Regions from separate parts of the Blautia sp. MSK18_10 genome, predicted to be linked through region 2. Evidence: riboswitches for the same ligand, from Rfam matches in the RefSeq annotation. Region 2 holds a riboswitch; each other region holds the start of a gene.
The links. Region 2 has a riboswitch for thiamine pyrophosphate ahead of thiW (energy coupling factor transporter S component ThiW). Riboswitches for the same ligand answer to the same signal wherever they lie in the genome.
Positions count from the first base shown of each region.

Region 1 (2,274 bases), on a different contig from region 2:
CTTACCTGGTTCTGGGAAATAAACGGTATGTAAGTTCAACCTCTACGGACAGATATATTTCCAATGTCATCACTCTTCAGAAAGCAGGCAACACAAACAGCTCCATGAGCGTAAAATGGAACAGAACTGCCGGTGCAGACAATTACAGTATTTACATAAAATATCCGGGAAGCAGTTCTTTCAAAAAAGTAAAAACAACAACTTCCAATTTCTTTACACTCACCGGAATGAAAAAGAATACCAAGTACGGCATTAAGGTAATTGCCAATAAAAAAGTGAAAAACAAAGTATGGCATTCTGATTCCAAAGCCTATAATATGTCCTTAGTCTGACCATAGTTATCCATAGCAATTGCATAAATCCGGCTACGTTATCAATGACGTAGCCAAAATTTTATATTGACTTTCCCATATCTAAGTGATACACTGATTGTAATTGAGACAAGGGGTGCTTGTGTAAACAGGCTGAGAGTAAGCTGTATCGCTTTAACCCATTACCTGATTTGGATAATGCCAACGTAGGGAAAGTTATAGTTCTTCCACACTGCAATATGCTTGTTGGCATATTGCAGTTTTCCTTTTACTCTGAACGGACATATCATATTATCTCCCCCCTGTTTTAATTGCGGACAAATAGTCAGGCAAATGATTTCATACGCCTGAAAGGCAATAAAATATTGCCACGACAGACCGGGGGCACCACTCTCTGTCACACCAATAGTTTACTTAAAAACTTACGAATATGCGCAGGTGCAAGTCCCTGCTGTATGCAGGAGGCGCAGTTCATTTAATATTGCTGTTTATCTATTACTATGTGCAGCAATTAAGAGCCCACAGTGCAGGGCAAGGAGGAAAAAATGACACAGTATACAACGCAGATGGACGCGGCACGTCAGGGAATCATCACACCACAGATGGAAATCGTAGCAGAAAAAGAACACTTTGACGTGGAAGAATTAAGAGAACTGATTGCAAAAGGACAGGTAATTATTCCCTGCAACAAAAATCACAAGAGCATCAGTCCGAGCGGTGTCGGTGCAAAGCTGACCACCAAGATCAATGTAAATTTAGGTGTTTCCAGAGACTGGAAAGACGTTGATATGGAATATGAAAAGGTACATTCAGCAGTAGAAATGGGTGCAGAAGCCATCATGGATCTCAGCTCCTACGGAGATACCAGAAGCTTCCGCCGCAAACTTACATCCGAATGTCCGGCAATGATCGGTACTGTTCCGATCTACGACGCAGTAGTATATTATCACAAAGCACTTGGTAAGATTACTTCTGAAGAGTGGATTGATATCGTACGTATGCATGCAGAAGACGGCGTGGATTTTATGACTATCCACTGCGGTATGAATCGTGCAACCGCAGCACGTTTCAAACAGAATAAACGTCTCATGAACATTGTTTCCAGAGGTGGTTCTATTATGTTCGCATGGATGGAAATGACAGGAAAAGAGAACCCGTTCTATGAACATTTTGATGAAATTCTTGATATCTGCAGAGAGTATGATATCACTTTAAGTCTGGGAGATGCATGTCGTCCCGGATGTATTGCAGATGCAACTGATACTGCACAGATTGAAGAGCTGATCACTCTCGGTGAGCTTACCAAACGTGCATGGGAAAAGGATGTTCAGGTTATGATCGAGGGACCTGGCCACATGCCGCTGAACCAGATCGCAGCTAATATGGAAATCCAGAAAACTCTTTGCCATGGCGCTCCTTTCTATGTACTTGGACCGCTTGTAACAGATGTTGCTCCCGGATATGACCACATTACTTCCGCAATCGGCGGTGCGATCGCTGCTTATTCAGGTGCTGCTTTCCTCTGCTATGTAACACCTGCAGAACATCTTCGTCTGCCAAATGCAGCTGATGTAAAAGAGGGAATTATCGCTGCCAAAATTGCTGCTCATGCTGCTGATATTGCCAAAGGAGTTCCCGGTGCCGCAGAATGGGATTATAAGATGAGCGAAGCGAGAAAACGTCTTGACTGGGAAGAAATGTTCAAACTCAGCATGGATCCTGAGAAAGCAAGACGCTACCGCGCAGAGGCCAAACCTGAGAAAGAAGACACCTGCAGTATGTGCGGAAACTTCTGTGCCGTAAAGAATACAAACCGTATTCTGGATGGTGAAATTGTTACTATTTTTGATGAATGATGTTTTTATAAAAGCCGTATTTCAACATGTTTGATTGTTGAAATACGGCTTTTTATTTACTATATCTTCATCATATCTGACATAATACATCCACCGGCTGAACCATG
Region 1 is NZ_JAJCGT010000041.1:16,359-18,632, forward strand. It holds gene LI074_RS14035 (fibronectin type III domain-containing protein) at 1-332, shown strand, start outside; TPP riboswitch at 434-542, shown strand; gene thiC (phosphomethylpyrimidine synthase ThiC) at 857-2,167, shown strand; gene LI074_RS14045 (thiamine phosphate synthase) at 2,227-2,274, opposite strand, start outside.
Region 1: it holds a riboswitch for thiamine pyrophosphate, as region 2 does, so the genes downstream of both, thiC (phosphomethylpyrimidine synthase ThiC) here and thiW (energy coupling factor transporter S component ThiW) in region 2, are expected to answer to the same signal.

Region 2 (2,274 bases):
CGATTGGCGTCTGTAAGTACATCCTGTACGCCTGCGTCAATTCCGATTGCATGTGCGGTCTGTCCGGACATGGCAAGAAGTTCAGACATATTTCCTTTAAGGAGTTCGGGCATGTGGATGTTCATAAGATTCTGCGCGAATTCGTAACGCAGATTGCTGCAGGCAGTTCCTACCAGATCAAGCATAACAGGGATATGGAGACTGGCAGCAGTTTTCAGAGATTCCGGCATGGATTTCATACGCGCATCGGTGATATTTCCAAGATTCAGTGCCAGTGCATGAGAAATTCTGGTGATCTCAGCTACTTCTGCCGGATGTTCTGCCATGATCGGGCGGCCTCCGGCCGCCAGAATAATATTAGCGCAGTCATGAATAGAAATCGGATTAGTGATGCAGTGAATCAGCGGTTGGGCTGCTCGGGTCAGTTGTCTGGGATTTGTCTGATTTACGGTCATATACTTTTGCTCCAAGGCTTTGCTGAAATTTGGCAAGCATTCCTGCGTGACTTAATGCTTTCAGGAAAAAATAGGCGATAGTACCGCCCATGCAGGTTGCTGCCAGAAACATTGGTGTGTAGAAAAATGCGTTCAGTCCGCTTCTGCCCATGAGAAATGCCATCACAGGATAGGAAACCAGAGAGCCGATAATACCGGTTCCGAAGATCTCACCGATTACTGCGCAGATAATCTTTCCATGAGAAGCGCGGTAGAAAACGCCTGATAAAAATGCGCCGAATACGGCACCTGTCAGTGCAAGTGGCGGGATACCCATAAACATCATTCGGATGATTCCGATGAGAGTGGCACAAAGAAGTGAATACCACGGTCCCAGAAGTACGGAGCAGACGATGTTTATCAGGTGTGCAGTAGGGCACATACCCTCGATTCTCAGAATGGGTGAGATGACAACGCCGATGGCAACCATCATGGCGAGCATGACCATTCTGAGTGTTTTTGATCTGTCTGTGTTCATAATGAACCTCCTTGAAATGAAAAAGTTGATTAGTTGTGCAGGAAATAAATAAAATCCTACAAAAAAATCTGCCGAATAACACACTGGCAGATTTTAATATACAAATACAGTCCCTACGCTGGCATTATCCATATCAGGTGCGGTCGAAGATCAATCTTCCTCTCAGCCTGTCACACAGGCTCCCGTTGTTATCATCTATATGCAGATTTTCTTGTGTTAGAGTAACACAAGCATCTGGAAAAGTCAATGGGATGTAAATGCAGGTTTTTGTCGATTCTGCAAGCAGATGTGATGGGTGAGTGTACACTGAACAGATAAAAGATAGATATCATAGTTGATTTATATGGTGAATACGTTTTCACAAAACAGAAAATAAGAGAAGAAGATCTTGTATTTGTGATAAGTAAGGGCTCTTTTTTGGCGTTATAGAGATGGAAACTCATGAATGAATTGAAACTCAGAATCGTATAGTGCAAACGTTTTCAGATATTCATATTTTATTTATATGAAAACTATGTTTATAATACCTCATCAGCAAGAGAACAGAGCATAAATGATAAGTGAAATAAAAAAGTTCTCTTGAGAAGAAAAAGTTACAAGTCAAGTTTGTAAACACATTTCAGAGGAGGAAGAATATTATGAACAGAAAAATCATATTTGCAGCAGCAGCCCTTGCGGCAGTAGTTACTTTAGGGACAGTAGCAGGAAACACAGTTTATGCGGCAGACAGCGTAAGTATTACGAATGTTTCCTATGATCCGACCAGAGAGCTTTATGAACAGTATAATAAGATATTCCAGGAGCACTGGAAGGAGAAGACAGGACAGGATGTGGATATTACACAGTCTCATGGAGGTTCCGGTAAGCAGGCACTTGAGGTTGCCAATGGACTGGAAGCGGATGTAGTTACTCTGGCACTGGAATATGATGTGGATGCTATTCAGAATGCAGGACTGATCGATGACGGATGGATTGATGAATTTCCGGATGACAGTTCTCCATATACTTCAACAATTGTATTCCTTGTGAGAAAAGGAAATCCAAAGGGGATTAAGGACTGGGATGATCTGGTAAAAGATGGTGTAGGCGTGATTACTCCGAATCCAAAGACTTCCGGTGGTGCAAGATGGAATTATCTGGCAGCATGGGCGTATGCGAAGGATAAATTTAATGGAGATGAAGATCAGATTAAGGACTTCATTAAGAAGCTGTATCAGAATGTATTGGTTCTGGATTCCGGTGCAAGAGGAGCGACTACTTCTTTCGTAGAGAACGGACAGGGTGATGTACTGATCGCATGGG
Region 2 is NZ_JAJCGT010000050.1:16,667-18,940, forward strand. It holds gene thiM (hydroxyethylthiazole kinase) at 1-455, opposite strand, end outside; gene thiW (energy coupling factor transporter S component ThiW) at 385-972, opposite strand; TPP riboswitch at 1,065-1,168, opposite strand; gene LI074_RS15035 (sulfate ABC transporter substrate-binding protein) at 1,611-2,274, shown strand, end outside.

Region 3 (2,274 bases), on a different contig from region 2:
ATCCTGCCAGACCAGACGCTCGATGTAGACGACCTTCGTCCCCATCGGAATCATCAGCTTCTCTGCGATATCCTCATCCGCGTTCAGGAACGATGCCTGGATGATATCGTGTCTGGACGCGTGTCCAAGGCTCGACAGACTTTCCTTGAAGCCGCTGGTCTTATTCAGATACAGCTTGTCCTTCTTGAAATTGATGAAGGTGCCCTTTCCCTGGACCTTATTGACATATCCCTCATCGGATAAATTCTGTATCGCCTTTCGAATCGTGATTTTACTCACATTATACTGGTCACTTAGCTCGTTCTCCGTCGGAAGCTTATCTCCCGGCATGTACTGCTTCGACAGGATACGGTTTTTAATATCTGCCTTCACCTGCAGATACAGCGGCTTGCTGCTATCCATGATCATCATTGTTTCCATCTCCCCTTCGCATCAGCGATGATATAATTAAATGCCATATCATCATATTGTACCAAGTCGCTAGCGCGACGGCCAGCCCCAGATACAATTTTTGTTGTTAGTTTTTTTAAGAAAATATGCCATAAAAGTCACCCTCTTATAGTATAGCACCATAGCACCATAAATGCAAGTATAAAAAAGAAAATTTGTCAAGTTTTTAAAACAAAGAAAAAAGCCAGCAAATATGCTGACTTGAGGATAAAATATATTTCATTAACTCTCAAAAAATAAAGTGCTAAATCCTAAAGACGGGCTTTTGCTCATATCAGTAATCGCAATCCTATGGGACCGGTTTACCGGATGGAAGGGCTGGTCTGTGGATTTTGTGATTCCTTTCGGGATATTGGCAGTGCAGTTTTCTGTTCCTGTGATCGCAAAAATAAACCGTCTGGAAAGGGAAGAATATCTGTTTTATCTTGTACAGGCCGGAATTGCAGGACTGATTCCGATGATATTGGTTTGGACTGGAATCGTGCAGTTTGCCGTACCTTCAGTAATCTGTGCCGGAATCAGTTTTCTGACATTGGCTGCACTGTTTATCTTCTGCAAGAAGGATACGATGCGGGAGTCTCATAAGAAACTGAGGATGTAGAAATATGGTCTTGACACACATGGGATAAAAGATTATACTTTACCCATGTAAAGAAAGGGGAGCTTGTGAGTGCAGGCTGAGAGGAAGTCATCAACTTCGACCCATATACCTGATTTGGATAATGCCAACGTAGGAACCTATAAGATATGATTTTAAAGGGAGATGACTGGCATCTCCTTTTTATTTATCTCATGCATTTGAAGAAATTCAGCTGTCCGGTAATCAATCTGTAATAAGTGAGAGAAAACCGGGGGCTTACAGGGAAATTTACATTATAACAGATGAATATTGGGAAAGATGAGAGTGAACAGAGTTCATGAAGGGGTGCACCACCGCGGGTGTATTCTTTTGTGGACTCTTTTTTATGTTGTAGAGGCCGGACCTTCTTTTCCCGGAAAGGAGAAAGTATGCTTATTACTGTTAATGGAAAAACAAAAGAATTGCAGAATACTCTTACAATAGGGCAATATTTGGAGGAAAACAGCTATGTGCCCAGCCAGATCGCAGTAGAATTAAATGAAAGAATTCTGTCAAAAGCCGAGTACAGCACTACTGTTTTACATGAAAATGACATACTGGAAATAGTCAGCTTCATGGGAGGTGGAAGATAAACAGGAATATCCTGATATCACATTATAATATACGAAAGAAGGACTTAAATTATGAGTACAAATAATGAAGACAAACTGATTCTGGGAGGTCATGAATTTACTTCCCGTTTTATTCTGGGATCCGGAAAATTTTCTCTGGATCTGGTGAAAGCATGTATTGAAAAGGCAGATGCGCAGATCATTACTCTGGCTCTGCGTCGTGCCAATGAAGGTGGACTGGCAAATATTCTGGACTATATTCCGAAAAATGTTACTCTTCTTCCTAATACTTCAGGTGCCAGAAATGCAGAAGAAGCAGTTCGTATTGCCAGGCTTTCCAGAGAAATCGGATGCGGTGATTTCGTAAAGATCGAAGTGATCCATGATTCAAAATATCTGCTTCCGGATAACTATGAAACTGTTAAAGCTACAGAAATTCTTGCAAAAGAAGGATTTGTAGTAATGCCTTATATGTACCCGGATCTGAATGCAGCCAGAGATCTGGTAAATGCCGGAGCTGCCTGCATCATGCCGCTGGGTTCTCCGATCGGCTCTAATAAAGGTCTGTGCACTAAGGAATTTATCCAGATTTTGATTGACGAAATTGAGCTCCCGATCATTGTAGATGCAGGA
Region 3 is NZ_JAJCGT010000041.1:20,740-23,013, reverse strand. It holds gene LI074_RS14070 (GntR family transcriptional regulator) at 1-411, opposite strand, end outside; gene LI074_RS14065 (DUF6320 domain-containing protein) at 692-1,051, shown strand; TPP riboswitch at 1,097-1,205, shown strand; gene thiS (sulfur carrier protein ThiS) at 1,459-1,662, shown strand; gene LI074_RS14055 (thiazole synthase) at 1,714-2,274, shown strand, end outside.
Region 3: it holds a riboswitch for thiamine pyrophosphate, as region 2 does, so the genes downstream of both, thiS (sulfur carrier protein ThiS) here and thiW (energy coupling factor transporter S component ThiW) in region 2, are expected to answer to the same signal.